Regions from separate parts of the Brevibacillus nigriterrae genome, predicted to be linked through region 2. Evidence: a T-box and tRNA genes for the amino acid it is inferred to sense, from the RefSeq annotation. Region 2 holds a T-box; the other holds one or more tRNA genes.

Region 1 (15,927 bases), on a different contig from region 2:
ACTGTCTCCGGATTGTTATTAACCACAATGGATACAATCCCGTTGGCTTGCAATGCCTTTGCCGCATGAACAGAGCAATAGTCAAATTCCACACCTTGACCAATGCGGATCGGGCCAGAGCCAAGAACAAGAATTTTTTTGCCTTCTTGCTCTTCCACTTCATCGATTCCTTGCCAGCTTGAGTAATAGTACGGCGTCTGTGCGTCAAACTCTGCAGCGCAAGTATCAACGATCTTGTATCGTGGCGTAATCTCGTTTTCTTTTCGCATGTCCCGAACCTGATCGATACTTGCACCAATCAGTTCGGCAATCGTTTTATCCGTAAAACCACGGTGCTTAGCTTCCTGCAACAACTCGGCAGTTAGCTCACTATAGCCTGCATTTTGCAATTGCTGTTCAATTCCAATAATTTTGGCGATGCTGCGAATAAAGAAGGGATCAATTCCCGTCGCCTGATGCAATTCGGTCTCTGTCATTCCACGTCTTAGCACTTCTGCGAGCGCAAACAGGCGAATATCCGTTGCATTTGACAAAGCTTGCTGTAATTCTTCATCGCTTAATGCCGCCACATCTGCTCGATACAAATGGGTATAGCCCAACTCGAGGGAACGAACCGCCTTTAATAGCCCTGCTTCCAAATTTCGCGCAATCGACATGACTTCGCCAGTCGCCTTCATCTGTGTTCCAAGCAAACGATCTGCCAATGGGAACTTATCGAACGGCCATCGAGGGATTTTAACAACCACATAGTCCAGCGCGGGCTCAAAGCTCGCATAGGTGTAGCCGGTAATTGGGTTCATAACTTCATCAAGGCAATAGCCCAAGGCAAGCTTCGCTGCAATCCGTGCAATCGGGTAGCCTGTCGCTTTGGAAGCAAGCGCACTGGAACGGCTCACACGAGGATTTACCTCAATCAAGACATAGCGATCAGAAAGTGGGTCGAGTGCAAATTGAATATTGCAACCGCCGACTACCCCCAGTTCCCTAATGACTTTGGTTGAAACACTGCGCAGCATCTGATACTGACGATCCGTTAAGGTTTGGGATGGAGCAACTACAATACTATCCCCTGTATGAATGCCAACCGGATCGAGATTCTCCATATTACAAACGATAATGCACGTATCGTCGTGATCACGCATCACTTCGTACTCGATTTCCTTCCAGCCTTTCACACTGCGTTCGATCAACACCTGATTGATTGGGCTCGCAGCAAGACCACGCTGGGCTACAGCGAGTAAGCTATCCTCATCCTCGGCAATGCCGCCACCTGCTCCACCAAGTGTATAAGCAGGGCGTACAATCACCGGAAAGCTAATTTTTTTGGCAAAAGCTAATGCATCCTCCACCGATTCTACGGTGTCGCTTTCTGGCACAGGCTCGCCGATTTGCTGCATCAAAGCTTTGAACAGCTCACGATCCTCACCATTCTGAATGGTTGCGAGCGGCGTACCAAGTAATTCCACCTGATATTTTTCCAATACACCCGCTTCTGCAAGGGAAACTGCCAGATTCAGTCCTGTTTGGCCTCCCAGCGTGGGCAAAATTCCATCTGGTCTTTCTTTTGCGATAATACTGGTGAGTGATTCTACGGTGAGTGGTTCCATATATACCTTATCCGCCATCTGCTCATCGGTCATGATCGTAGCGGGGTTATTATTCACAAGAACGACTTCTACTCCTTCCTCTTTCAAGGAAAGACATGCCTGTGCTCCGGCATAATCAAATTCGGCTGCTTGCCCGATAACAATGGGTCCTGAGCCAATCACCAGCACTTTCTTGATGTGCTGCAACTTAGGCATAGTGCTTCGCTCCTATCACGTTCATTGACTGGATAAATTGCTGGAAAATGTGTGAAGTGTCGTCTGGACCGGGATGCGCCTCCGGATGGAACTGTACACTCATAATGGGATAGTACAGATGTTTCAGCCCTTCTACTGACCCATCATTTACATTCTTGTATGTGATAGCCACCTGGCGTTTATCAATTGTATCTTCCTTGACAACATAACCGTGGTTCTGGGAAGTCATGTATACCTTGCCGGTTGTCAAATCTTTCACCGGATGGTTACTTCCCCGATGCCCGTATGGGAGACGTCCTGTTTTGGCACCAAACATGAGGGCAAGCAATTGATGGCCCAGGCAAATTCCCAATGTTGGATAGCTTTCGGCAATTTTGCGCCATTCTGCACAGTAAGCCAAAAGCTCAGTAGGATCACCAGGCCCATTGGAGAAAACGACTCCATCTGGTTGCAAACCTCGGATCTCGGCGGCTGTTGTATCAAAAGGAACGACCGTCACACGGCATCCCAGTTCTTTCAATGATTCCAAAATGGATTGCTTCATGCCTAAATCCACAAGCACTACGTGTTCCCCAGTTCCAGGGTAGGAAGTGATTTCCTTGTTGGAGACCTCAGAGACAAACTTCCTCATCGCATGCTTCTCATAATAGGATGCTACCTCATCTTGGGACAGTGGCTTATCGGCAATGACCCCGAAAACATTTCCGTTCACCCGAACCATCTTGGTGATGGCTCTCGTATCGATGCCTGCAAGGATGGGGAAGCCAAAGGATTCGGCAACCTCGGCAAGCGAGTGACTGGCTCGGAAATGACTCGGCTCTTCACATAGTTCACTGACGACCATGCCGGACAATGCGGGCTTCAGTGCTTCATAATCGGTTTCATTTATACCGTAGTTGCCGATTAACGGGTATGTGAATGTAACGATCTGCCCCGCAAAGGATGGATCAGTCATTACTTCCTGATATCCGGTCATTCCTGTATGAAAAACCACTTCCCCGATCCCGGTTAATGGTGCTCCGTATAAACGACCTACAAACACCTCTCCACTAATCAGCGTCAAATATCCGGTTCCATGGGACTTGGTATCCTTTTTCAAAACAGCCATCTCCTCTCTCCGTGTTGCCTACCCATTGTATATTTTTGGTGGTTACCGTATTCTTATTCGTTCTTGTGAATTATTATACATACACGTTAATAAAAATGCAACGGCGTTTTTACCGTTGCATACATCTTGTTTTAATCCTGTTGGAAAGCCTGACGCAATACATCTGCCATATGCGAAATCTCTTTTTCTGTCGTAATAAAGGATGGTAGCAAGCGAATAACATTGGGCCCTGCCTGTAGGAGAATGATACCTTCTTCTCTAGCATAAGAGAGCAGCTCCACAACAGGCTGCTTGCATTCAAGTCCAAGCAATAGACCTTTGCCTCGAACCTCTTTTACGTGTGTCGGAAATTCCGCTACGATTTGGTTTAACTCCGTAAGCAGCACTTCATGTAAATAATTTACTCGATCCAAAAGGTTCTCTTGTTCGATTGCTTCGATCGTAGCCAACCCTGCTGTCATAGCGAGTGGATTCCCACCAAATGTCGTACCGTGGGTGCCAGGTGAAAATGCTTCTGCCACTTTTTCCTTTGCCAGTACGGCTCCAACCGGAAAACCGCTTCCCAAACCTTTGGCAAGTGATACAATATCCGGAACGATGTCATACTGCTGAAAAGCAAACCAGGTTCCTGTCCGTCCAATTCCCGTCTGTACCTCGTCTACAATCAACAAAATCCCCTGTTCATCGCACAGCTTTCGGAGTTCCTTCACCCAAGCGGGATCTGCCGGGCGTACTCCACCTTCTCCCTGCACAAGCTCCAGCATTATGGCACAAGTTTGATCTGTAATGGCATCCTTTAGCTTTGTGAGATCATTATAAGGAACCGTAATAAACCCCTCTGGCAATGGAGCAAAACCATCCTTCACCTTGTCTTGGCCTGTGGCAGTTAACGTAGCCAGTGTTCTGCCGTGGAAAGACTGTTCAAATGTAATGACTTGATATTTTCCTTCTCCTGTTACTTTTTGCGAGTACCTTCTTGCCAGTTTGATGGCCCCTTCATTCGCTTCCGCACCGCTATTGCAAAAGAAGGCTTTATCCAGCCCCGAAATCTCTGCCAGTTTGGTGGCTAATTGTTCTTGCAGCGGATGTTGAAAAAGATTGGAGCTATGCCAAAGGGTATCGATTTGCTCGTGTAGCCGTTTGGCAACACCAGGAGGAACGTGTCCTAGCGATGTCACGGCAATTCCAGAACTAAAGTCCAAATACACGTTTCCTTGGTCATCCCAGACTGTATTTCCCTGTCCTTTAACGATGGTAAGTGGCCATCTAGCATAGTTATTCATTAAATTGCATGAATTTGCAACTGTTTGCATAATCCCAACAACTCCCTTTCAACTAACACTATCCTCTATATTCTATCCTTGACGCGCTATCCTCTACTCTCTACTCACTAGCAAATCATTGTCCCTACTTGACCGCCTTGAAAAGCATGGATCAGGTCTTCATTTGTTCCCTTGCAGATAACAACCTGACTTACACCTGCCTGCAGCGCATCCAGAGCTGATTGAACCTTGGGGATCATTCCTCCATAAATCACTTCACTTGCTATCATTTCCTTCACTTCATCAGAAGTTACTTTGCTTGCGAGTACTTTCGATCCATCTGCTTGTGGCACCAAAATTCCTGGCACATCGGTAATCATCAGCAGTTTTTCTGCCTGTAGTGCTGCGGCAATCGAACCTGCAGCGACATCTGCATTGATATTAAAAACTTGCTTGCCGTCTTCTGACACACCCAATGGGGCGACGACCGGAATATATCCCTGCTCCACCAGATTGATCAGTACATCGGCTTGCACCTCAACAATTTCCCCTACAAGTCCAAGTGGTCGTTCGGTTTGTTTTGCCTTGATCAGTCCTGCGTCCACTCCGGTCATCCCCCAAGCTTTTGCAGAAGCCTGTAATAAACGACGCACCAGAAGTTTATTGATGCTCCCTCCCAAAACCATCTCAACGACATTCATCGTCTGCTCACAGGTGAAACGCAAACCATCCACAAAGCGTGCCTGAATCCCTTGCTTTTCCAAAACGGCATTTATTGCTGGACCTCCACCGTGCACAATCACAATTTTCTTGCCTTGTTGCTGCAAGTCTGACAATGTATCGAAAAAAGAAGGAGGAAGTTGCTCCATCGTGCTACCACCGCATTTGATGACAATAATTGATGACATTTTCTTTTCACACCCCCACTTACGGAAAAACAGGAGCCATCGAAAGCCCAGTCGTTTCCTTTAGCCCAAACATCGTATTCATATTCTGAACAGCCTGACCAGCCGCTCCTTTGACTACATTGTCAATCACGCTAATGATTATTACACGACCCGTACGCTTGTCGAGATGAATAGCGATATCACAGAAATTGGAGCCATACACATCCTTCGTTCGAGGATGGCTACCCAACGTTCTCATTCGGACAAACGGTTTCTCCGCATAAGTTTCTTCATACAGCTTTTGTATATCGGTTTCCGTTACTGCTTCAGACAATGTAGCATAGGCCGTAACCAGAATTCCTCTCGTCATCGGAATCAGATGGGGAGTGAACTGTATCATTGTTTCCTGCCCTGTTTGCAAAGCCAGTTCCTGTTCGATTTCAGGTGTATGTTGATGGACACCAATTTTATAGGCAGACAGGTTTTCATTTACTTCACTGAAGTGAACACCCAGGGATACACCTCTGCCTGCTCCTGAGACGCCTGATTTCGCATCGATGATCCAACTGGCGGGATCAACCCAGCCTGACTTGGCTAAAGGCAATAAGCCAAGCAAAGTTGCTGTCGGATAACACCCTGGATTGGCAATCAACTGTGCATTTGCTATTTTCTCTGTGTTCCACTCATGCAGACCAAACACCGCCTGCTGCAATAGTGCTTCATCAGCAGGCTCTTTTTTGTACCATTGTTTATATACCGAAGCAGATCGAAGTCTGAAATCACCTGACAAATCGATTACTTTGACTTGATGTGACAGCAGTTTCGGTGTCAATTCCGCACTGACACCTGCAGGAGTTGCCAAGAAGATGACGTCATTATGTGCGGCTATGTCCCCCGCATCGATCTTCTCCAGATTCGGTACGGCTAACCCTTGTACGTGTGGAAAAAGGGAAGCCAGTGCTGCCCCTTCCGTTGAGCTGGAGTACAATCGACTAATCTCGGCCTCAGGATGGTTTAACAAAATACGGATTAACTCTACTCCACTATATCCAGTAGCACCTACAATTCCGGCACGCAGCATCTCTTCTCTCCTCTTTCTGTATTTTTATACATAAATAATAATAAAAATTCAAACAAAAAACAACCACTCTCACAAGGAAAGTGGTTGTCTATAACAGGTATTTACAAATCAAATTACTTCTTCTCAGCTAACCAAGCTGCAAGGTTGTCAGCGTCAGCGCCTTGAACAAGTCCTGCAGGCATGCCGCCACCTTTACCATTTTTCAAGATCTCAGCGATTTGGTCCTTGCTCAAACGAGCACCAATGTCAGAAAGCTTAGGTCCTACTTGTCCTGCCATGTCAACACCGTGACATCCAGCACAGGATTGTTTGTAAGTACCTTCCGCTTTAGCTGTGTCAACTCCTGCTCCAGTAGATGGTGCAGTCGCTGCTGGTGGTTGAGTAGCAGGTTGTTGTGCTGGTGGTTGAGCTTGGTTTCCTCCTCCACATGCGGTTAATACAAGAGCCACTGCTCCAGCCAACATAAATGGTGCAAAACGTTTCATTATATTCCCTCCTGAGGTTCATCGTGAGAAAAGCTATGTATAACTCCTCTTTCCACTGTGAAAAGAGGAGGCTTTTCCTTAACTTAGACTCTACTAGCTTTCCACAAAAAAAGCTGTGACAATCATCTGCAAAATGGAAAAAGTAGTGATTAACTAAGCGGGAATTCCAATGGACTCCATTCACGCAATTCCAGTGTGCGAGCACCAGAAGTAACGGCTGGGTCAGCTTGTGCTAACAACTTCGCCTCTTCCAGTGAATCAGCCTTATAAATGACCATTCCTCCACGTTTGTCCGTGTAAGGACCAGCCATTACTACTTTGCCTTCCAAAAACAGCTTGTTAATGTAGTCTAAATGAGCAGGACGCTCTTTGGCATTTAAATCAGGATCAATAATGGGTAACATCGCAACGTATAGCATGTCCATCCTCCTAGAGCCAACAAATGAAGTACGTGGCTACTATTCCTTGGAAAAGTATACCACGCCTAATAAATAAGATTCCGTGACGAATATGTGAAGAAAATGTGAACTTGCCTTTATCCTAAGATAAAGGCAAACACGATCCCCGGTCCATGAACCCCGATAGTCAAGTCATTCTCAATGTCTGCCGATCGACTTGGGCCAGTAATAAAGTGAATACCTGCTGGCATGCCGTTTCCGTTCCATTTATGAATTTCTGTCATTACTTCACCCATACGCGTCCGAATATCTTCTGCACGGATAATCGCCATAAACGCAGTTGGCAACAGACTCAGTGAGCGACCTTTGTCCGGTCCAGATGTCACCACTACTGTCCCCGTATGAGCGATAGCAAAATCAACTACCGTGATACCAATATCAGCGCCTGCCGCTTTTTCAAGCAAATCAACTGGACTGTCTTTTTTCCAAACAGTCATATCAACGCCTTCAAGCGCAGCATCGACTCCGAGTTCCTCGAGGAAAGGATGGTTGGCACGAATGAGATTGCGTGCAGACATACTGGTAGCGATACCTTTCATATGCTCAACCAGCTCTTCCTTGGTTGCGAAGCGCTTTGCATCGCCCCCCATTGCCTGCCAGTTCTTCATGAACAGTTCGATCCGTTCTTCCTCGGAAAGATGGTAGGACTTCCAGAAATCCGGAACACCTCTTACCGGTTGAACAGGTTTTTCCGTTATTCTTTGTCTGCCCAAACGGTTTGCTATATGTTGAAAGAATGCCTCTTCTTTTGCTTTCGACAGTCGATCTAATTCATCTATAATCTCCTTACCCTTGTTCGCATTCATTATTTGTTCCTCCGTTTAGCCACGATATCTTCCATTCGTTTTTTCATTTCAGGTGACATAGCCTTCATCTCACGCTGGATGTCGTGATCCAACGCTTTCCAAGAATCCCGGAATGATTTTTGCGCCAAGGAAGGTGCAAAACGATAACGATTCCATCCTTTTAGTGGACCAATTTGAGACTTGATCATTCCGTTCGTCACAAGTGGCATTTGTCCAATTCGCCCAAGCTTGATTGCCCGTCCATATAACTTATGATTGGAAGTAACCATTTTAAATGCCTTCATACCAAGCTTTTCGGATCCTTTTACCACATCCGCCTCAACATTGCGACGACGAATGTACACCAGCATATCATGCAAAGGAATCTTCACAGGGCAAGCTTCCCAGCAAGCGCCGCAAAGACTGGATGCATTGGCTACTTCGCCCCATTTGTCGATATCTTCATTTAAACGAGGAGTAAGCACCGCTCCGATTGGCCCGCTGTACACCCAACCATATGCGTGACCACCCACATGGCGATATACAGGACAAGCATTCAGACATGCTCCACAACGGATGCAATTGAGAACCTCCTGGAACTCAGGATCACCCAACTGTCTAGAACGGCCATTATCAATAATGATGATATGCATATCTTCTGGACCGTCAGAATCCTGTTCACGACGTGGTCCATTGATTGCAGACATATATACAGTAAGTTTTTGTCCTGTTGCAGAACGCGGCAATAAGGTAGCCATTGTCTCCAGGTCTTCCCAAGATGGAATGATACGCTCCATACCCATCATTGTAATCTGGGTTTTCGGCACAGTACTAACCATACGGCCATTACCTTCATTGGAGAAAATTACCATAGAGCCAGATTCAGCAATGGCAAAGTTACAGCCAGTCATCCCAATATCTGCTTCGAGAAATTTCTCGCGAAGTTTGGAACGAGCAAAACCGGCAAGAATTTGTGTATCAGCAGGAAGTTGTCTACCTGCTTCCGCAGAGAACAATTCTGCCACTTGCTGTTTGTTTTTGTGGATCGCTGGAATGATGATGTGAGACGGTGTTTCACCCGCTAACTGAATGATGTACTCGCCAAGGTCCGTCTCCACTACTTCAATTTTGCTTTCTTCAAAGAACTTGTTTATATGAACTTCTTCCGAAACCATGGACTTGGACTTTACAACAGACTTTGCTTCTTTGGCTGCCGCAATTTTCATTGTGATTTCTACAGCTTCTTCTGCCGTTGAAGCAAAGTGTACGTGACCACCTGCTGCTCTAACATTGTTCACAAACATGGATAGATAATAATCCAGGTGAGCAATGGTATGCAGGCGGATGTCACGTCCACGAGTACGCCAATCTTCCCAGTTCCCTAATTCTTCAGAAGCATTTTTCTTACCACTGCGTAATTTTTCGGTTGTAAAACGAACAGCGCTTCGCAGAAAGTCGTCATTTAAGGCAACTCTTGCTCGTTCTTCCAATGGAATCGTTGGTTCAAATCCACTCATACGCCTTGTTTCACCCCTTCATACAAAACCTCAATCAAGTGCATGACACGAACTGGTTTACCCGCATGGCTCATACGACCACCAATGTTCATCAAGCACCCCATATCTAATCCACAGAGTACTTCTGCTTCTGTTTCCATGACGTGTTGCACTTTTTCAGATACCATAGCCCCTGAGATATCTGGCAATTTTACAGCAAATGTACCACCGAAGCCACAGCAATCTTCAGCAAATGGAAGTGGAACAAACTCCAAACCTTTGATATTTTTCAAAAGCGTATATGGTTCATCCTTGATACCTAACATGCGAGTACCGTGACAGGATGGATGATACGTAACACGATGCGGGAAGTATGCTCCCAAATCAGTAACGCCCAGTACTTGCACAAGGAATTGAGTGAATTCGTATGATTTCTCTTTTAACTCAATTGCCTTCTTCAACATAACTGGGTCGTCCTTAAACAAGATTGGGTAGTGATGGTGAATCATCGCCACACAAGAACCAGACGGAGAAACAACAAAATCGCTATCCTCGAATGATTCGATTAGCGTTTTGGCGCCTTCTTTGGCAGCATCCCAGTACCCACTGTTGAACGCTGGTTGACCACAGCACGTTTGTGTCTCTGGGAAAGATAACTCTACTCCATAACGACCGAGGATACGTACCATTGCCTCGCCTACCTTGGGGTAGATGGCGTCGGAGAGACATGTAATAAATAAAGATACTTTCATTCTGGTAACCTCCACTTCCATCTTTTCCTAACCTGATGATATACAACAAACTAAGAGGGAGAACGTCGGGCGGACTATTGAAAGTCTGTTGCCGGCGTCCTCCCTAATGGGACAGTATAGTTTTATTTATTTACGAAATCCTATGGTAGTGTCCAAGGAATTACGTAAGCTTGCAAGTAGGTGAAGATACCGATAATTGTACCAAAGAAGAGTGAGTGTTTCACTGTGAAACGGAACAAGTCAGACTCCTTACCTGCCAAGCCTACAGATGCGCAAGCAACCGCAATGGATTGTGGTGAAATCATCTTACCGGTTACACCACCAGTAGAGTTCGCAGCTACGAGCAATCCGTCATCTACACCGATTTGATTCGCAGTAACCTGTTGCAAGTTGGAGAACAATGCGTTACTGGACGTGTCAGAACCAGTCAAGAATACTCCCAACCATCCAAGGAATGGAGAGAAGAACGGGAACAAAGCACCTGAACCAGCGAGTAACAGACCGAGAGTTGCAGATTGACCAGAGTAGTTAGCGATGTAAGCAAAGCCAAGTACTAATCCGATTGTAGCAATAGGCCATTTCAATTCAACAATCGTTTCTTTGAAAGTTGAAAGGAAAGTACCGAAGTTCATGCGCAACATTACCATGGAGATCAAAGCTGCGATCAGGATAGCTGTACCTGTTGCAGCGATAAAATCAAGCTTAAATTCAGCAGCATAAGGAGTTACTTTGTTAACAATAGGTTCTGCTTTTTGTACTACTTTATGAAGACCAGGGACTTGGATAACGATTGTAGTTGCTTTTAAAAGTGCTTTTACAGCAGGCAAGCTCCATACAGTTACTACTGCAGTCAGGATTAAGAATGGAGACCAAGCCTTGAAGATTTGTCCAGCAGTGTAGCTCTTATCAACTTTAATTGTTTGTTGTTGTCCTTCAAAACGGAAAATGCGTTTTGGTTTCCAAACTCTCAAGAACAATGCAAGAGCGAGCAAGCTTGCAAGTGCTGATGTAATGTCAGGAAGCTCAGGACCAATGAAGTTAGCAGTGAAGAATTGAGTGATAGCGAAAGCTCCACCTGCTACCAATAAAGCTGGCCATGTTTCTTTCACGCCACGGAACCCGTCCATGATGAATACCAACCAGAAAGGAACGAACAAGGAAAGGAATGGTAACTGGCGACCAGCAATCGCACCGATTTCGAATGGATCAATTCCTGTGATCTGACCAGCAGTTGTAATCGGAATACCCATCGCACCGAAAGCTACTGGAGCCGTATTTGCGATCAAACAGAGACCTGCCGCATAAAGCGGGTTAAAACCTAAACCTACCAAGAGACCTGCAGTGATGGCAACTGGAGCACCAAAACCTGCAGCACCCTCAAGGAATGCACCGAAAGAAAAACCGACAAGAATCATTTGAAGACGTTGGTCTTCAGTAAGGGAGATAACGGACGAACGAATAATATCGAACTGACCAGTTTTAACAGTGATTTTGTAAAGCAAGACAGCGGTTACAATGATCCAGGCGATAGGCCATATACCGTATGCAAAACCGTAAACGGTTGCAGCCAAGGCTAAGTTAACTGGCATTTTGTAAACAAAAATAGAAACTAATACAGCAAGTACTACTGTAATTGCGCCAGCCGTATATCCTTTCATGCGGAATACAGCGAGAGCCACGAAGAAGAAGATAATTGGGATAAGTGCAGCGAAAGAAGACGCCAAAATACTCCCTAGCGGCTCATAGACCTGAGTCCATGTCATAACAACACCTCTTTTTATCATTTTTTTGATTTGAATCTATCGTTAGCTGAAAAATCAGCATAACTTCACAATTGTTAACAGTTCTGAGAATCAGGTCATCAGATGACTGTTCCGAAAATTTTTTCTGTAAAAAACGTCTCGACGTTTTTTATAAAAGTGGATGTGACCGCTTGCGGGCAACAAAACGGTTATGACCGTTTTGTTTCTATTTCAACATTTCTTTTTCTACCCCAATGAGATGATAAAGCATTGCCTCTTCTGCACGCTTAGGATTCCCACTTTTGACAGCTTTATAAATATCAAAGTGTTCTTGATACAATCGGCGTGGGTTATCAACTGATTGGTATAATCTCTCTCTGCTTGCTTTCAAAGTCTTACTCATCGTTTCAGAAATTGATTGCATGACAGACTCCAACATAGCATTATGGGTAGCACAAGACAGAGCATAGTGGAATTTCCAATCTGCCTGATCTCCTAAATGCTCATTTTCTAATGCCTCTTCCATTTCACGAAGGGCTTCTTCGATTTTTTTTATATCACTTTCGGTTCTGCGTGTAGCTGCAAGACGGGCAACCCCTGTCTCGATGATCTTGCGCACTTCCAAAAGATCGATGATATCTTGTTTTGTAATCGTTTTCGTCATTTCAAATGCGGAGAGCAACTCTTCTGGTTCATAACGAGAAACAAAAGTTCCTTCTCCCTGCTTGATAACGACCAATCCGATTGTTTTGAGAGAACCAACTGCTTCTCTCACGGTCGATTGCCCTACTCCAAGTGTTTCACCCAGCTCACGAAGAGAAGGTAAACGGTCTCCTGGTTGATAGACCCCTGAAACAATCTGATTCTTTAAGTATTCTGCTACTTCTTCATATGTCTTGCGAACTTTAAAACGTGGAATCGCTTTCATAAGTACCTCACAAGCTTTCATACTCTTGTGGTCATCAGATGACTTGTTCATGAAGCTATCATACAAGCTGTCGTAGTTTTCTGTCAATAACCTGCTCCCAGCAAAGAGAGAAATCGTCAAGTACAATTCTTGACTGATAACTGAAATGATTGTATCAGATTTGTGACGATCCGGGATGTGATGTTCCTCACTTGCACTAAAAAAATTTTAATATCCATAAAATAACAAAAACCTTCGACTGCACTCAGCAATCAAAGGTTACTTTTTTATGTATGGTGCGGGTGGAGGGACTTGAACCCCCACGGTCGCCCGCCAGATCCTAAGTCTGGTGCGTCTGCCAATTCCGCCACACCCGCTTGGCAGGGTAAGAATACCCTGACGAGTTCTAAGTCTAACAGAAACCTTCACTGGAATCAAGTAATTGATTTGAACATGTCAACAAAAATAATTGAGAGGGAGCACACCTAGTAGCTCCCTCTGTTTATTACGAACACTTATTCACCTGTATTCAAGCGCGAACGCAAATAAGCATCAATAAATGAATCCAGCTCCCCGTCCATCACGGCTTGCACATTACCCACCTCCATGTTGGTCCGATGGTCCTTTACGAGGGAGTACGGGTGAAATACATAGGAGCGAATTTGACTGCCCCAGGCAATGTCCTTTTGTTCCCCTTGAATGGCTTGCAGTGTCTTCTCCTGTTCCTCTCGTTTGCGCTCAAACAGTTTTGCCGCAAGCATCTTCATGGCCCGCTCACGGTTTTTAATCTGAGAACGTTCTGTTTGACATGTTACCACAATTCCGGATGGCAGATGTGTAATGCGTACAGCGGAGTCTGTGGTGTTGATGTGCTGTCCCCCCGCTCCACTTGAACGGTACGTATCAATCTTCAGATCCTCTGTACGGATATCGACATCGAGGTCGTCTTCGATTTCAGGCAGTACGTTGCAGGATACGAAAGAAGTATGCCTTCTACCCGAGGCGTCAAACGGCGAGATGCGCACCAGACGATGAACGCCTTTCTCTGCTTTCAAATAACCGTATGCGTTATGGCCTTTGATTAAAAGCGTAACACTCTTTACACCCGCTTCATCCCCAGGCAAATAGTCGAGAGTCTCCACCTTGAAGCCCTTCTTTTCTGCCCAACGTGTATACATTCTGAGAAGCATCTCAGCCCAGTCTTGTGATTCGGTACCGCCTGCGCCAGGATGCAATTCTAGGATTGCGTTATTTTTGTCATACTGATCACTTAGCAAGAGCTCCAGTTCAAAACTCTCAAAGCTCTTCTTTAGTTCCTGCGTCCCTTCGTACAACTCAGGGATAAGGGAATCCTCACCTTCTTCGATTGCTAGCTCCAGCATCACTTGCAAATCTTCGTATGCGGTATCAAGCTTCCCCATCGTTTCTACGAGGCCCTTGAGCACATTCAACTCGCTAATCGTCTTTTGTGCTGCATCGTTATCATCCCAGAAATCTGGGGCGATCATCCGCTCTTCTAATTCTCCAATTCGTTCTTGCTTCACAGGCAGGTCAAAGAGACCCCCTGATATCCGCTAATCGTTTAGCCATGGTGCTCATTTCCTGTTTGACATCTGCCACGTCAATCAGAGCCATTTTCCAAAACCACCTCTGCATATGATATGAAAAACGTGATGGCGTTTTTCTTAACCTTTTTTTGCTATTGTTTTATTGTATCTGATTTTAAGGGGAGTGCAACCAGTTGAATCACAAAACACCATCTTCCTTTGCGGACCGATGGTGCTTTGCTTTCAAATCCCTATTTTAACGACGTTTATCCTGACGGCGTTTCTCTTGCTCCGCAGCACGTCTTTGCGCACGGTTCAACGGCTCAGAGTCAGCATCTCCCGAAGTGGAGCTGACTGGACGCTCGGATGGCCCTGATGTCTTCAGTTGCTCTTGATGAGCTGCCTGGCCTTTGATTACTTCCTGGCGCTCGAGATTCTGGCTAACTTCAGCCTTCATGATGTACATCGCAACTTCTTCCTCGATGTTGGCAATCATCGCCTGGAACATCTCATACCCCTCGAATTGATACTCACGGAGAGGATCATTTTGTGCATAAGCACGTAAATGAATACCTTGACGCAATTGTTCCATCGCATCGATGTGATCCATCCACTTGCTGTCCACTGCACGCAGAACAACCACTTTCTCAAATTCACGCATCATTTCGCCAATCTCTTCTTCACGTTTTGCGTATTGACGGTCTACTTCAGCGGTCAGGAACTCAGCAATCTCTTCGGCTTCTTTTCCTTTGAGATCTTTCAATTGTACAGCTTCATCATTTATGAAAATGTTATTAGCAGAGTCCAGCAGTCCTTGCAAATCCCATTCTTCCGGAACTTCCTCTTTTGGACAATAGGCTTCCACTGTACGTTCGATGACGCTGTAGATCATCTTGATAGCAATATCCTGCAAGTCTTCTTTTTCAAGAATATCACGACGTTGTTTGTAGATAACTTCACGCTGTTGATTCATCACGTCGTCGTATTGGAGAACTACTTTACGAGCATCGAAGTTGGAGCCCTCAACTCGTTTTTGTGCAGATTCTACCGCACGAGTAACGAGACGGCTCTCAATTGGCATGTCTTCTTCCATGCCCAAACGATCCATCATATTCATGATGTTCTCCGCACCAAAACGACGCATGAGCTCATCTTGCAACGACAAGAAGAATTGCGAAGAACCCGGGTCCCCTTGACGACCAGAACGACCACGCAACTGGTTATCGATACGACGGCTCTCATGGCGCTCGGTACCGATGATGTGAAGTCCACCTACGTCAGGAACTCTCTCTCCCAGTTGAATGTCAGTACCACGACCTGCCATGTTTGTTGCAATAGTTACAGCAGCATATTGACCAGCACGAGCAACAATCTCGGCCTCACGAGCGTGTTGTTTCGCATTGAGGACGTTATGTGGTACTCCTTTTTGCTTCAACATCTTCGAAAGACGCTCAGAGTTTTCAATGGAAATCGTACCAACCAGTACAGGTTGCCCTTCTTTGTGCTTTTCTACGATTTCATTTACAACTGCACGGTATTTGGCGGCTTCCGTCTTGAAGATCAGGTCCGGATTGTCTTTACGAATTACTGGACGATTGGTCGGAATCACTACAAC
Region 2 (15,927 bases):
GCGATTCCGAGGAAGGAAGCTGCCGACATGTAATCTCCTGCAATAGCCAAGCCGTTTTGCCAGCCCGTGATATTCCCACCTGCAACATAGAATTCACTCGTTGAGTTATTTTTCTTGGCAGCCCAATAAGTAATTAAAAGAGTTAAAATGATAATTCCGATAAAGAATGAAAATGCAGTTGCATTCATCCAGCTTTCACTCCTTTCTCTGACGCAGATTTCTTCACTTCGTCAACGAGCTTGTCAAAGTGATTGGCTTTGCTCATGTACATATGGCAAAGAATCCACGTCATAGCAAATTGTGCAAAAGCATATATGTAAGCCCAGTTGATCACTCCGATTGCCTTGCCGTTCAGGATAGTTGTATAAGCGGTTAAAATGGGGAGAGTAAAGTAGAAAATGATAAAAAATATCGTTGCAGGAATGATAAATGCCTTCTTTTGGCGGATTAGTTCTTGGAATGAAGATGATTGTTCAACGTTCTTCCAATCCTTTTTCGTCAATAGGATCCCCTCCTGATATTAGATACTTTTTTTGTGAGAGACATCTTACTAAATATTGGAGAGTCATTCATTCATACCGAATCCGATGAAAATAAAAACACCTCCTCAATCGCTAAACTGGAATTATTCCCCAACTTTAGATTTGTTTGCGTTTTCAACAAATTGTCCTGTTATCCTCACAAAAGTAATTTATATCATATTTTGAATTTTATCAATATTTATTCTTTTCGAATTATTTTTTTTTGAATAACAGTTACAAAAATTGTGCATAAAGTCACATCTTATGTATATCAGAATAATATATACTTGTCGGTTATTACTTGCTGTTTAACCTGGTTTACTTTATTTATTTCTATGTATTTTTATTAACATCCAGACACTCTAGTATGTTGTCAGGCATGAGCCAAGACCTCTCATCATATGATTTGTATGAGAAGATGACTTGTGGAGGGATTATTTATGCAAGTTGGATTTATTGGTACGGGCAGTATGGGAAGTATTTTGATTCGTTCATTTATCACTTCCCGTGCCTTATCCCCTGAACAAATCATTGCCTACAATCGCACGCCCTCTAAAGCACTTTCTTTAGCACAAGAGTATCGAGGCATTTCGATTGCAGAAAGTAATAGTGAAGTTGTTGAAAAATGCGACATTCTCTTTCTTTGTGTAAAACCGTTTGAGTATCGTCAGGTGCTCCAACAAGTGAAGCAGCATTTCAGGGCAGAGCAGATTCTCATTACCATTACCAGTCCGGTTGACATAGCTGATCTGGAACAATTGGTACCTTGTCCAGTGATTCGGGTCGTTCCGAGTATTACAAATGCCGCTAGTAGTGGTTTAACGCTGATCGAGTTTGGCTCACAGGTGACAGAAGGAGTCCGCCAAACGATTCTTTCACTTGTCTCCCATATTTCTCGCCCTATTGAAGTAAAACAAACGTTCCTGCGAATTGCTTCTGATATCAGCAGTTGTGGCCCTGCTTTCCTCAGTTATATCCTGCAACAAATGATTGAGTCTGCCGTGCAGGACTACAAGATTTCTCCAGAGGCAGCCACCTACTTGACTACTCAGATGGTCATTGGTTTCGCTGATTTACTAAAACAAGAGATCTTCTCCCTCCCTGCTCTCCAGGAACGGGTCTGTGTTCCAAAAGGCATAACAGGTGAAGGATTGTCCGCCCTTCAAGAACATATCCCGGGTGTATTCAATGAAGTATTCCATAAAACACATGCCAAGTTTGAAGAAGATTGCGATGAGATGAAGAGCCAGCTTGTTGAGTAATCTTTCGCCCAAAAAAGACTCACTCCATTGCTCGGAGTGAGTCTTTTCCTTATCCTACAACTATATTCACCAATTTCCCTGGAACAGCAATTACTTTGCGTATTTCTTTACCTTCGATCAACTGTTTGGTTTGATCATGCGCAAGAACGATTTGCTCCAGCTCTTCCTTGGACAGCCCGTTTGCCACAACAAGCTTATCACGCAATTTGCCGTTAATCTGAATGACAATTTCCACCTGATCAGTGACCAGTGCCTGTGGATCATAGGCTGGCCAGCTTTGTTCGTGAACGGATGTGGTGTGTCCTGTCATTTCCCACAGTTCTGCAGTAATGTGCGGTGTGATCGGAGACAACAAGACGAGCAATGTTTCAATCGCATATCCGTATGTTCCTCTATCAGCTTCAGCAGGGTATGCATACAGTTTATTGACAAGCTCCATGATCGTACTGATCGCTGTATTAAAGGTATAACGTTCACCGATATCCTCTGTTACCTTCTTGATCGCATAGTGCGTCATCCGGTATAACTCTTTTGCTGCGTCATCCGTCAAGGAAGGAACTGTTGATTGAGTTCCTTGCTCCACGTAGCTGTCTACCAGTCGCCATACCCGATTCAAAAAGCGGAAGCTGCCTTCAACTCCGGTGTCGGTCCAATCGAGATCACGCTCTGGTGGAGCAGCAAACAAAATAAACAGACGAACCGTATCGGCTCCATACTTCTCGATCATCTCATCCGGGCTAACCACATTGCCTTTGGATTTGGACATCTTGGCACCGTCTTTTAGCACCATGCCCTGCGTCAGCAAACTGCGGAACGGCTCGTCATAGGAGAGCATCTCTGCATCGTACAACACCTTGGTAAAGAAGCGGGAATACAAGAGATGCAGGATCGCGTGCTCAATTCCGCCAATATACTCATCCACTTGCAGCCACTTGTCTACGTTTTCTTTGGAGAAAGGAAGTTGTTCATTTCCTGAATCGGTGTAGCGCAAATAGTACCAGGACGAGTCGATAAAGGTATCCATCGTATCTGTTTCCCGTGTTGCATGACCACCACAAGAAGGACATGACGTGTGCAGGAAATCTTCGGAGGTTGTTAACGGGTTCCGCTTTCCGTCAATCACGACATCCTCCGGCAAACGAACCGGCAATTGCTCCAAAGGCACTGGAACCACACCACAACTGTCACAGTAGACGATTGGAATTGGTGCCCCCCAATAGCGTTGGCGAGATACAAGCCAATCACGAAGGCGGAACGAAACGGTCAACCCGCCTTTACCAAGCGTCTCCAGATGCTTGCCGATAGCACCGATGGCCTCCTGATTAGGCAAACCATCAAAATCACCTGAATAGATGAGAGTACCTTCTTCTGTATAGGGAGCAGCAATTCCGATCTCGTCTGCGATGATGTTCGGATCTTCCGGATTGATGACCGGTTTGATTGGCAAGTCGTATTTCTTGGCAAACGCAAAGTCCCGCTCATCATGCGCCGGAACACCCATCACGACACCTGTTCCATAGTCCAGCAACACGTAATTGGCTACCCAGATCGGAATCAATTCATCGGTGAGTGGATGCTTCGCATACGCTCCTGTGAAATGTCCTACTTTCTCGGCATCTGTGGAGGTGCGTGTAATATCGCTTTCTTTTTTCATCTCTGCTACAAATCCACGAACTTCCGCTTCCTGTGGCTTGCCTGCGATCAACTGCTCAACCAGTGGATGCTCAGGTGCGACTACCATATAAGTCACACCAAACAAGGTATCTGGACGGGTGGTAAAGACCGTAACTTTCTCATCCCCGAGCTCAGGAATGGTAAAATCGACATTTGCTCCTTCACTTTTTCCAATCCAGTTCTTTTGCATCGTACGGACTTTCTCAGGCCAGCGATCCAATTTATCCAAGTCAGTCAACAAACGGTCGGCATAGTCGGTAATTCGGAAAAACCATTGCTCCAGATCTTTTTTGGTTACCTCGGAATCACAGCGCCAGCACAAGCCGTCAATTACCTGCTCATTCGCCAATACGGTGGAGCATTCCGGGCACCAATTGACGAAAGCACGTTTGCGGTAAGCCAGACCCATTTCATAAAACTTGAGGAATAGCCATTGTGTCCAGTGGTAGTAATTTGGAGCACAGGTCGTAACCTCTCTTGACCAATCGATGCTTACACCGAGACGGTTTAACTGATGTTTCATGAAATCGATGTTCTCATACGTCCACTTCGCCGGAGCTGCTCCAAACTTGACTGCTGCATTCTCAGCAGGCAGACCGAATGCATCCCACCCCATTGGGTGCAGGACCTGGTATCCATTCATTCGTTTCAACCGGGCAATAATGTCTCCGATGGAATATACACGCATATGCCCCATATGAAGTCTTCCGGATGGGTATGGAAATTGTTCGAGACAATAAAATTTTGGTTTCTGTTCATCTTCATTGGTCCGATGACTTTTCTTTTCGACCCAGTTGTTTTGCCATTTTTGCTCGATGTTCTCTGGATTGTACACTCTTGCCATTTCTTGTTCCTCCTTAAATGAAATCCCGCCATACCACTTACGGTCGAAATAAAAAAACTCCCATCCACAAACAGCCTTACGCTGAAAGGGACGAGAGTAAATTTCCCGCGGTACCACCCAAATTGATGAACACGCTACAACGCATTCATCCTCCTTGATCTCCGTAACGTGGAGAGAATCGCTTTTGCTTACACAGGTAACAAGCCAGGAGGTTTGTCATCCTTGGGCAAAAGTGCTTAGAGGCGAGTTCAGATCGTCATCGGGTTGACTCACACCAGCCGTCAACTCTCTTAAAACCAATGTCGAGCTTACTACTCCTCATCGTTGCATTTGTCGATTTTTATCGAAAATCAATCTGATTCATTGAAAAGATTATAGTCAAATACTCCTGTTGCTGTCAATCTTGCGGACGCCTGGCGACATAAAATAGGCGCTCACTCTCATGATGAGGCGGCAAATTCTCGAAATCAGCAGTCAATTTCAGATCAGTGAATCCCGCATCTCTCAACCATTGAATCATTTTGGTTGGCTGATACGCTCGCTGGAAATGGGATTCCTCTAATCGTTCAAACAAGCCGTTGTTCTGGCGGACAAAAAATGTGAGCTGATGCTCAACCTCAAGCCTGTCAGTATCACAGAAACAGTTCCAAATATAAGCTAACTCTTCTTCTACCAGGGAAAAGGTATTGTCACCGAAAAACCGTGTGATTTTGAACGGGCTATGTACGTCAAATAAAAAGTATCCACCGGGATTGAGATGTTCGAATACTCGTTGGAAGGTGCTTTTCACATCTTCCTCGTCTGTCAGATAACTAAGCGAGTCGCACAGTGAGATGATTGAATCTGCTTTGGGTGCATTGAGTTCACTCATATCCTGTTCGAGCCAGCGAATGTTCACTTGCTCGTGACTCGCTTTTTCATAGGCCATTGCCAGCATCTCACTTGACAGGTCTACTCCATACACCAAGTACCCCTGTTTTGCCAATGGAATCGCTATGCTTCCCGTCCCGCAGCCAAGATCAATCACCGTTTTGGGCTGTCCATGCTGACGCCAAAAATCGCTGACCCAGGAAAGCCAGCGATCATAAGGAGAATCCTGCATCAAGGCGTCGTATACTTGAGCGAGGTGCGTGTAAGCCATCGTCTACGCTTTTTCTGTCAGTGTGACAATGTTGGCGTCACTCCACAGTCTCTCAATGTTGTAGAAATCGCGTTCTTCCCGATGGAATACGTGTACAACTACATCTCCGAGGTCAACCAATACCCAACGACCTTCTTCAGCGCCTTCAATTCCTTTTACGTTGTAACCGTTTTTGTGAGCTTGATCCCGGATTTCCGTTACAATCGCCTGAACCTGACGTTCGTTGTTTCCGTTACAGATAATGAAGTACTCAGCAATGACTGACAGCTTGCTAATGTCCATTACCACCACTTTATCTGCTTTTTTATCTTCTGCCGCTTTCACTACCAATTTCGCCAAGTCTTCCACTACATGTACCATCTAATTCCTCCTTATTCGCTCACTTTCGAGCTCTTTTCTATGAAAAACGTCTTTGGTTTTATCGTTTGGAAATGACGTCGTTATATGCTAACAAGGTCAGTGGATGAATCGATTTTTTCTGTTCGAGCAGGAATCGCATCGTAGACCCTAACCCTTGGGCAAGTGCTTGATCCAGACTGGTTTCGGCCAGCTTGCGAACCTCTTCTACACCCGGGTAATCCCGATTCGGTTCGATATAATCGGCTACACAGACCACTTTTTCAAGCAGTGACATTCCTGCTCTGCCTGTAGTATGGTAACGAACCGCCTGAAGGATATCAGTGTCTGTGATCCCCAGTTCGGTTTGTACAACGATGGCTCCGACAAACGCATGCCACAGTTCCTTTTCCCCATCAACAATATCTTGCGCAATATCATAGCGAAGTAAAAACTCATGAAGTCTTGTCACAGGCCAGCACTTGCAATAATCGTGAACATATCCGGCAAGCTCGGCCTTATCAGGATCAGCACCGTACTTTTCTGCCAACGATCGGGCGGTCTCGGCAACCCCAAGCGTATGAACATACCGCTTTTCATTCATTTGTGCACGAACTTGTGTCAACAGCTTGTCACGCTGAGTCCCTTTAATCATAAAGTTTTTGCTCCTTTATATAGCTTTCTACTGAAGAGGGAACAAGGTAACGCAGGCTGCGGTGCCGCTTAGCCATTTCTCGAATACCTGTTGATGAAATCTCCCATTTGGGAAGCGTCAGGTAGGTGATGTTCGCTTTACTATCCATTCGTTCGAAGGAGCTCCCCGGGCGATCAAAGCCGATAAACTGTACGAGTTGCACCAGATCATCAAATCGATGCCACTTGGGCAAAGTTGTCAGCATATCCCCACCTGCGATAAAAAAGAACGAGAAGTCAGGATAGGTTGCCGTTACTTCTTCCAGCGTATCGACTGTATAGGACGGTCCTTCCCGGTCCAGCTCAATCGTTGAGAGGAAAAACTGCGGATGATCGGCGATAGCCAGATTGACCATGTTCACCCGGTGCTCCACCGAAACTATTCCTGTATTCTGCTTGTGCGGCGGGATTCTGGCAGGCATGAACCAGATTTCATCCAAGTTCATCTGTTCTTTCGCTTGCTCTGCAATCAATAGGTGTCCGTTATGAATGGGATTAAATGTGCCTCCCATGATCCCTACACGCTTCTTCATGCAAACGATTCCTTCCCTTAAGGAAGTGTAATGGTCTTATGCTCTGTTGATTCTTTATACAATACAACAGTATGACCAATCAGTTGTACTAATTCTGCGTCCGCACCTTCTGCCAGAGCATGTGCTACATCATGCTTGTCATCATCATTATTCGACAAAATAGAAACCTTCAGTAATTCTCTTACCTCCAGGGCTTCTTTGATTTGTTTGACCATATTTTCATTCACGCCACCTTTTCCAACTTGAAAAATCGGAGTCAGGTGGTGGGCCATTGAACGCAAGTATCTTTTTTGTTTTCCGGTTAACATCTAGTTTCCTCCTTGACGTAATTGCGCTAAAACAGTTTCTCTCATTAAATCAACTGGTGCTTCTTCCCCTGTCCACAGCTCGAAAGCAAGTGCCCCCTGGTTGACAAACATTCCTACCCCGGAATGGGTGAGTGCACCAGCCTGTTTTGCTGTCGCTAACAGTTTGGTCTCCAACGGGTTATAAATCAAGTCGCTGACAATCAACTGATCGTGCAGCCACTCTGCTGCAATTGGCATCTCATTTATATTGGGGTACATTCCAATCGAAGTCGTGTTAATCAATAGTGTTGATGAATGGACGGCGTCCTTAAATTCAGACGGTTCCAGTGCGCTTGCTGGTACTAGCAGACGCAAGTGATCGGCTAGCAGTTTGGCTTTCTCCCTGGAACGGTTTATAATCCGGATTTCCTTCACACCTTTATCTGCGAGCGTGCAGGCCACCGCACGAGCGGCACCTCCAGCACCAACAAGAGTCACTACCTGATCAGCTAAAAGGAGCCCTGTCTCTTCTACAAGCGATCGAACATATCCCATTCCATCTGTATTATAGCCAATTAAGCGGCCGTTTTGATTGACAACCGTATTTACCGCACCGATGCGAAGCGCAAGCGGATCAATCTCATCTAATAGCGGCAAGATGGTTATTTTATGCGGAATGGTTACGTTAACCCCTCGGAGACCTAAGCCACGAATCCCGGCAACCGCTTCATGTAACCGTTCAGGTGCTACATCGAAGGCTGCGTAAGCATAATTCAAGCGTTTTTCTCGAAATGCCGCATTATGCATCAAGGGTGACTGAGAATGTGAGACGGGATGGCCGAATAACCCCACAAGCTGTGTTTTGCTAGTAATGATCAATTTTTCTTTCTCCCTTCTCCCCGAAATAAATCTCCACTGCAAAAGCCCCTTCTTTTTGCGAAGGGGCAAAGCACGCTCCATTAAATCAATGCCTTGCGAGTTCCGATTCGAACACCTTTGGGAATATGGACCTCGATAGAAGCAGGATATTTGCCTTGCAGCGTGATCCAGCCAAGTCCGGCAATGACGATATCTGTCGGTGTTCCTGCTTGTATCTTTAATGTGTGTCTCGTAAATGGCGGAAGTTGTTTTGCTGCTTCCCCAGAAGGCGGTGCGAGTAGACCGCCATGATGTTTTTCCAGCAACTCTTCTGCCTTCTCCAGCTTGGTTCGGTGAATTTGCAGATTATTGGCTACGTAAAAGACGAGCGGTTGATGCTCCCCTTTCACAAAATCTACACGGGCAAGTCCGCCAATGAATAACGATTGTTTGTCGTCTAATTGAAACACTCTTGGCTTGATCCGCGACTTTGGTGTAATCACCTGTAAATCTTGTGCACTGATCATATGCCCGATCTGGTCTCGATTGATGATTCCCGGTGTATCATAGAGGGAACTTCCATCTTCCAGCGGGATTTCAATTTTGTCGAGTGTTGTGCCTGGGAATGGAGAAGTTGTGATTTCCATATCTGTCGAGCCATAATCTCGTACAATGCGATTAATTAACGTAGATTTGCCTACGTTGGTTACCCCGACGATATGTACATTTCTTCCCTTACGCAGTTGACCAATCCGGGAAAGTAGCTGATCGATGCCAATCCCTTTGGCTGCACTGACGAGCACCACATCTTCCGGCTTCAGGCCAAGCTCCTTGGATTCGTGCTGCATCCAGTTTTTCACACGGTTTACATTAATATTAGCAGGTAACAGATCAACTTTGTTGCCAACCAGCAAAATTGGGTTTTTGCCTACAAAACGGGGCAGTCCTCTCAGCCAAGAGCCATGGAAATCGAAAATATCAACAACCATAACGACAAGGCTATCGGTTGCTCCAATGCTATTTAATATGCGTAAAAAATCATCATCGTCCATGCCTACAGGCGCTACTTCGTTGTAATGTTTGATCCGGTAGCAGCGTTGACAAATGACAATTTCACGTTCAAGAGCAGAGGTGGGTGTAAACCCGGGCTTTGATTTATCTTCTGTCTGAATCGGAATGCCGCAGCCTGCGCATGAGATTTTATCTTGCTCGGTCATGGTCTGTTCTCCCATGAGATCATTCCTTTCTTTTTCATCCAATAGAGAGCGACCTTCTCCAGTTTTCGATTGAATCGGGTGAAAAATCCATCACTGCTGGTTACTGGGACGACCAGTATCGTATGAAACCCCAGCAAATTTCCACCAAGGACGTCAGTAAATAATTGGTCCCCGATCACAACTGTTTCAGCGATCGACACGTTCATATCCTTAACTGCTTTATGGAATGCCTGATTGGTTGGTTTGCGAGCGGACCAGATGAAGTTGATGCCAAGTGGTTCACAAAACGCTTGCACACGGTTTTGCTTGTTGTTGGATACAACCGTAACCTGAATCCCTGCCTGCGTCATTTTGATCAGCCATTCTTCGATTTCGGGCGTTGCTAGAGGCCGATGCCACTCAACAAGTGTGTTATCCAAATCCGTAATAATCGCTTTGACATTCCGATCAAGGAGCTGCTGAACATCTATATCGAAGACGGAATCGACGAATTCATTCGGTAACAATTTCTCTAACATGAAACCCCTCCGACTTGAGGTAGAACTGATCAGCGGTTCAATCAGTATCCAATATCGGGACTTACTATACCATATTCCACCACTACCTTGCAAAGAAAAAAGGTTCTCTACTCCTTGTGTTTTCCAAAGAGTTGGTAGCGGTTACGAGCAACCAGACGATATACCTTCTCGCCTGCCCAATCAATGCCTGGTACGTAGAGCAACGGGCGTAAGAGAAACAGCCACGTATACCCGGTTAATTCTCGTACAGCCTGGTATCCCCGATACACTTTTCCTGATGATGTTTGTATAGTCATAGATTCCCCACAGAAGGTGTCATGAATACCGCAAACAGGGGCATTCTCATAATGACGCCATTCGATGTTGTGTGATCCTCTCTTGATGCGATGAAAGACCTTTTTGAGCCACTGGCAGAGGTTGCAGTTCTCATCATAATAAACTACTGGTCCCTCCATGATTGGTGCCTCCTTTGAGTACCAAAAAGACCACCCAGGAAACAAGTGGTCTTTTATGGTTACCTATTTAAAACGGTCATTACTGTTTTAATTTACTCACTTTTGCAATATACGCCCGAAATAATTCTAACATATCCGTATTGTGCGGCCACATGCGCTCAGGATGCCATTGTACGCCTACATGGTATCCATCTTCACTTTCAATCGCTTCGATTACTCCGTCAAGGGAAGACGCTGTTGCCCGGAAGCCTTGGGCAACCTCCTTGATGGACTGATGGTGTGATGAGTTGACCAGTATTTCTGATTTACCCACAACATCGCGAATAAAACCCGATTCCAGTGTCACATAATGGCAGCCATACGATTTCGACCCGATTTGATTGTGCTGATAAGCACCTGGAACCTGTCTGGGGATATCCTGAATCAGGGTACCACCGAGCGCAACGTTGAGAATTTGCAGACCCCGGCAGATGCCGAGTATCGGTTTTCGTTGTGCTACCGCCTCTTTGATGACTGCAATCTCCGCCAGATCACGCTCATAATCCACTTCACCCAATCCAGCCAAAGGAGGTTCTCCGAACAAGTGCGCAGCTGGATCGCCTCCCCCGGCCAGGAGTACACCATCAACCGATTGTATCATTTCCTGGAAAGGAGCATCATTTAATAATGGAAGAACGAACGGTATGCCTCCAGCCTTGACGATTGCGTCAGTATACGCCTTAGCAATCGTAAAGTACTGATCAGATGTATCTCCCGAAATAAACCGCTTGGCACTTGCAATACCGATTATCGGTCGCAAACAAGTCACTCCCAACTGTAGAAAACTTGCGCAATGTTATTTCTTTTCGTTGGATGCGTATTTGAAATCGATGAAGCCCAGTGCATCGATCACTACGTCTTTTACACCGTCACCCTTCGCCCAAGCATAGGTGTAATAGTAGAGTGGGATAATTGGCATTTCATCATGGAAAATCTCGTCAGCCTTCTTCAACAATTCCGTACGTTTTGCTGTGTCTGCCTCGGTTGCAGATTTTACGAGCAAGTCTTTGAACTCAGCATTTGTCCAGGCAGCATTGTTGTTTCCACCCAGATCACGGTATAACTCGAGGAAGTTGATTGGGTCATTGAAGTCACCAATCCAGCTTCCACGACCGATAATGAAGTTCCCTTGCTTCATTTGTTCCCGTTTTACTTTATTCTCCTGATTTTTGAGTGTTACTTCCACACCAAGTGATTTGCGCCATTGATCCTGGATCGCTTGAGACATACGAGTGTTCTTTTCACTTGTGTTGTAAAGCACTTCAAGTGGCGGCAGTTCTTTCAAGCCCAATTCCTGCATACCCTGGGCCAGCAGTTTTTTGGCTGTTTCCACATCTGCATCCTTGAAGTAACCATCTTTGTTCAACGCCATGGATGGTGGCAGATAGCCCAAAGCTGGAGTTCCTTTGTAAGTAACAACATTCTCAGTCAAAGCTTTACGATCGATCGCATAGGCAAATGCTTTACGAACGTTTTTGTTGGTGAAAGGCACTTTCGTTGTGTTGAATACAAAGATTTCAGTTCCTGCAGTCGCCTGGCTGTTTAGTTTGCCAGAGTCTTTCAATGACTGCATCGCATCACCTGGAAGTTCTCCAAGCGGTGAACCTGCCCAATCCAGCTCGCCTGCTTCAAACATGCTCAGCTCGGTGTTGGCATCCTCGATCATGTTATACGTCATCTTACTTAATTTTACGCTGTCTTTATCCCAATACGTGTCATTTTTCTTCCAAACAATTTGCGATTTGTGTTCCCACTTGTCTATCACGAATGGGCCGTTACCTACGTAGGTAGCCGCTTCGGATGCCCATTTCGGATTGCTTTCCACTACCTTTTTATTCACTGGGAAATAGGTTACGGATGCAATCAGCTCAGGGAAGAACGGAGATGGATTTTGCAGCGTGACAACCAGTGTTTTATCGTCAGTCGCTTTTACACCTACCTCGTCGAGTGATACTTCTTTGGCATTTGCTTTCTCCCCATTTTTGAGGTAGTACATTTGGTATGCGTAACCGGAAGCTGTTTCAGGATTGAGCACTCGCTTCCAAGCAAATTCGAAATCCTGAGCAGTTACCGGGTCACCATTGCTCCATTTGGTGTCACGGAGGTGGAACGTGTACGTCAGTAAATCAGGAGATACCTCATACTTCTCAGCGACAGCTTCATGAAGTTTTCCGTCTGTACCGATACGGAGCAATCCGTCAAATGCTGCACGGGCAACTGACATCGAAGGGATATCTTCAGCAAGACCTGGGTCAACAGTGGAAGGTTCTGCTGCTATGTTCACTCGCAACTCTTGCGGTGCAGCGGTCTCGGCAGGTTTGTTTTCTCCTGCTCCTGGTGTCGGTGCAGGTTGGGAAAAACAGCCTGCGAACAAAATACTTGCGGCCAACGTAAATACTAACGATGCATAACCAAACTTACGCATGTCAAGCCCCCTTCAAACTCTCTGTATTTTTTGCATAAAAAAACAACGCTACGAATAAGAAAGCTTAGTATGTATATAAAAACGATAGCATTCCCGTTTGATATATACTTGATTGATAATAAAACATTTCTTATTGCGTAAAAATTGTTTAATTTATAGTATTATATTATGAAAATTTTGTCTATAAAATAGAATTCAAAAAGGAGGACAAACAGAGCCTCGAAGTTCAAGGCGCAGAAGACCCGAGCAGCGGAACGTAGGTGAGTCTACGTGAGCAGCGGAGGGGCAATGCAACGCAGAAATTCGAACGCTATGTTTCCCGGACTTTTTGAATCTCCGCTAAAAAATAGAAGTGAAAAGAGGTGCAATTATGCTAGCTTCCATCCAACCTCAAATCGAAACTTTGCTAGATCAAGCAGGTGGTTCATGGGGTATCGTCATCGAAGACTTACTTACCAATCAACGATTTGAGAGAAATCCTGACGAGCCATTCTTTGCAGCCAGCTTAATTAAAGTGCCCATTATGGCGTCCGTATTTGCGGATGTTTATGCAGGGAAATACACGTTTGAAGATCAGTACATTCTTCGTCAGGAAGACCTCGTAGGCGGTTCTGGTGTCCTGCAGCATCTCAGTCCTGGCTTGTCTCTATCGATTTACGATCTGGTGACACTGATGATCATTCAAAGTGACAATACCGCAACAAACATCCTGATTGATCAGACAGGGGTAGAATCGATTCGTCAGATCATGCGCAAGACTGGAATGGCTCACAGCCAGTTCTACAACAGACTGATGATCATCCCCGCTGAACTGGAAGGGCTCAATGAAGTAACTGCTGGTGATATGGCCTCTCTGTATAAACTCATGGCGAACGGAAAAATCCTTTCCTACAACAGTTGCTTGCAGATGATCTCTATTCTCAAAAAACAGCAAATCCGTGATACGATCCCCTATCATTTGCCTGATCCAGATTCTGATCCGATCGGCACCTTGCCTCGTTGGGAGCTCGCCAACAAAACAGGAAATGTCACCAATATCAATCACGATACCGGAATTTTGTATGTGAGAGATTCCGCAATCCTCCTGTCTTTCCTCTCCAAAAACGTGGAGGAAAAGCTCGCCAAGGATACCATCGGACGTATCGTACGGTTGATCTACGATACATATCGGGAATAGAAATTGCAAAAAAACAGCGGGATTTCTGCCCCCGCTGTTTTTCTATTATATCTTTACGATATTTCCAGCAGTCGTTTCACTCGAAGCTCCAATTCAATCAATGAAAACGGCTTGGCCATATAATCATCTGCACCGAGGCGCAATCCTCGGATGACATCTTCCTCTTTCTTTCTACCTGACAGCATGAGCACTTTCAGTTTGGACAACGATGAATCAGCTTTGATTCTCTCCAGCAAGGAGAATCCATCCAGATCAGGCATGACCCCATCCAGAATGCACAAATCAATGGGCTCCTGCATAAGAACCCGATAAGCTGTCTCTCCATCTCCTGCCTCGATTACCTCCAGAGACAAATCGGTCAATTTGGCGATAAGGAAGGAACGAATCAGTTCGTCGTCATCGGCAACCAAAACCTTCTTGGGACGATTGTCCGCAACAGTCTCTTCTAGCTCCTCGATCAGTTGGGAAATCAACACACGATTTCTTCCCTGTCTCTTTGCCTGATACATGGCTTCATCTGCCAAACGTACCAGTGATTCCACAGACATTTCTGGATTCCATTCTGCAACTCCGGCAGAAAAAGTAACGAACAGTTCCAAGCCGTCATGCAAAACGATTGGAGTCAATCTGATCTGTTGCAATACGGAATCGATAATTTGTGCGGCTTGCTCAGCGGAAGTCGCTGGGAACAAAATGACGAACTCTTCCCCACCATAGCGAGCCAACAGATCAGTTGAACGAATTCTCTTGGAAATTGCATAGCCCAACCCTTGCAAAGCCAAATCTCCAATATGGTGTCCATAGGTGTCGTTAACCGATTTAAATCGATCAATATCAATAAAGGCAAGTGACAGCGTGGATTGAGAGCGTTCAGTCCGTTTGCACTCCATATTCAGTTCATGATCGAAATACCTGCGATTATACACTCCTGTCAAGGCATCGCGAAATGCCAATTCTTCATATTGCTTCTGCCTGGTTAACAAGCTGTATATTCTGGCTTCCAGCTCAATGTAATGAAACGGCTTGGTGACGTAATCATCGGCTCCCAAGTGAAAGCAGCGGATTTTGTCTTTGCTGTCTTCCCTGCCTGATAAAACAATCAAAGGAATCCACTTCAATGTCGGGTCTTCCTTGAGGAAATCAAACAATTGATAGCCAGTTTCCGGATACATCATCAAATCCAAAACGATGAGTTGATAGGAATTTTCTCGCAGCAACCATTTGGCCGTTTTCACATCACTTGCTTCATCCACTTGATAACCCTCTAATTGAAGTCGTTTCACCAAAAACGAGCGAAGGACATCGTCATCATCAATGACCAACAGTCGAAATTGACTCAGTGACAAATATTTCTGCTCATTTCCTGTCTCATTTTCATCAATCTTTTGTTCCGTTTGATAAATTTCTTGTTCGATTTTTAATTGTTGAAAAAAACTGCGACTGGATGTGACTATGTTTTTGAGATCAATGGGTGGTTCGGCTTCTTTCTCCTGCGACCATTCCCATAAGGTAACCATTTCTTCTGCCACTTGTCCAATTTCCGGAAACCCGAAAATGGGGGCGCTGCCTTTCAATGAATGGGTAATTCTATAGATCGCATCTGCCTTTTTCAAAAGTAAATCGCTATCCATCAACGGCATGGATTCGATCAATGAGTGCAGTTCGGTCAGTTTAGTAGAAAGTTCAAGTAAAAATCGTTTTTTTGCCTCAATCATCAGCTTTTTTTGCTTTGTCATTTTTCTTCACATCCACTTGAATAAAATCTTGGTTGATTTTCACATCATGAATCTGAATGCCTTTCTCTATCAACGATGCCTCGACGGATTCCGGGTCCTGGTAAGGAAAGACGTAGAATGACCCTTTTTCCTTATTCTCTAAAAGCTCAATTGACAGTTCCAGGAGCCTTTCAATGGTAAACGGCTTCTTCAGAAATTTCTCGGTGTCTTT

The links. The T-box of region 2 lies ahead of leuS (leucine--tRNA ligase). A T-box ahead of a tRNA ligase gene usually reads a tRNA of that ligase, here a tRNA-Leu.
Region 1: it encodes a tRNA-Leu, which carries the amino acid that the T-box ahead of leuS (leucine--tRNA ligase) is inferred to sense. The anticodon was not compared.

Annotation. Positions count from the first base shown of each region.
Region 1 covers NZ_JBNCMT010000005.1:45,044-60,970, forward strand. Annotated here, with positions in the region: gene carB (carbamoyl-phosphate synthase (glutamine-hydrolyzing) large subunit) at 1-1,802, opposite strand, end outside; gene ACPW7N_RS05190 (carbamoyl phosphate synthase small subunit) at 1,795-2,910, opposite strand; gene ACPW7N_RS05195 (aspartate aminotransferase family protein) at 3,042-4,223, opposite strand; gene argB (acetylglutamate kinase) at 4,301-5,080, opposite strand; gene argC (N-acetyl-gamma-glutamyl-phosphate reductase) at 5,100-6,140, opposite strand; gene ACPW7N_RS05210 (c-type cytochrome) at 6,254-6,625, opposite strand; gene ACPW7N_RS05215 (YciI family protein) at 6,775-7,044, opposite strand; gene ACPW7N_RS05220 (LutC/YkgG family protein) at 7,161-7,889, opposite strand; gene ACPW7N_RS05225 (LutB/LldF family L-lactate oxidation iron-sulfur protein) at 7,889-9,385, opposite strand; gene ACPW7N_RS05230 ((Fe-S)-binding protein) at 9,382-10,116, opposite strand; gene ACPW7N_RS05235 (lactate permease LctP family transporter) at 10,257-11,900, opposite strand; gene ACPW7N_RS05240 (FadR/GntR family transcriptional regulator) at 12,085-12,873, opposite strand; tRNA gene ACPW7N_RS05245 (tRNA-Leu) at 13,060-13,142, opposite strand; one part of gene prfB (peptide chain release factor 2) at 13,281-14,318, opposite strand; one part of gene prfB (peptide chain release factor 2) at 14,320-14,400, opposite strand; gene secA (preprotein translocase subunit SecA) at 14,569-15,927, opposite strand, start outside.
Region 2 covers NZ_JBNCMT010000045.1:15,670-31,596, reverse strand. Annotated here, with positions in the region: gene ACPW7N_RS23985 (solute symporter family protein) at 1-188, opposite strand, end outside; gene ACPW7N_RS23980 (DUF485 domain-containing protein) at 185-502, opposite strand; gene comER (late competence protein ComER) at 962-1,783, shown strand; gene leuS (leucine--tRNA ligase) at 1,833-4,301, opposite strand; T-box leader at 4,385-4,635, opposite strand; gene ACPW7N_RS23965 (class I SAM-dependent DNA methyltransferase) at 4,699-5,442, opposite strand; gene rsfS (ribosome silencing factor) at 5,446-5,802, opposite strand; gene yqeK (bis(5'-nucleosyl)-tetraphosphatase (symmetrical) YqeK) at 5,861-6,433, opposite strand; gene ACPW7N_RS23950 (nicotinate-nucleotide adenylyltransferase) at 6,426-7,004, opposite strand; gene yhbY (ribosome assembly RNA-binding protein YhbY) at 7,022-7,312, opposite strand; gene ACPW7N_RS23940 (shikimate dehydrogenase) at 7,313-8,167, opposite strand; gene yqeH (ribosome biogenesis GTPase YqeH) at 8,251-9,366, opposite strand; gene ACPW7N_RS23930 (YqeG family HAD IIIA-type phosphatase) at 9,363-9,884, opposite strand; gene ACPW7N_RS23925 (thiol-disulfide oxidoreductase DCC family protein) at 9,992-10,339, opposite strand; gene ACPW7N_RS23920 (gamma-glutamyl-gamma-aminobutyrate hydrolase family protein) at 10,419-11,147, opposite strand; gene ACPW7N_RS23915 (peptide ABC transporter substrate-binding protein) at 11,175-12,803, opposite strand; gene ACPW7N_RS23910 (serine hydrolase) at 13,174-13,980, shown strand; gene ACPW7N_RS23905 (GGDEF domain-containing response regulator) at 14,034-15,716, opposite strand; gene ACPW7N_RS23900 (ATP-binding protein) at 15,688-15,927, opposite strand, start outside.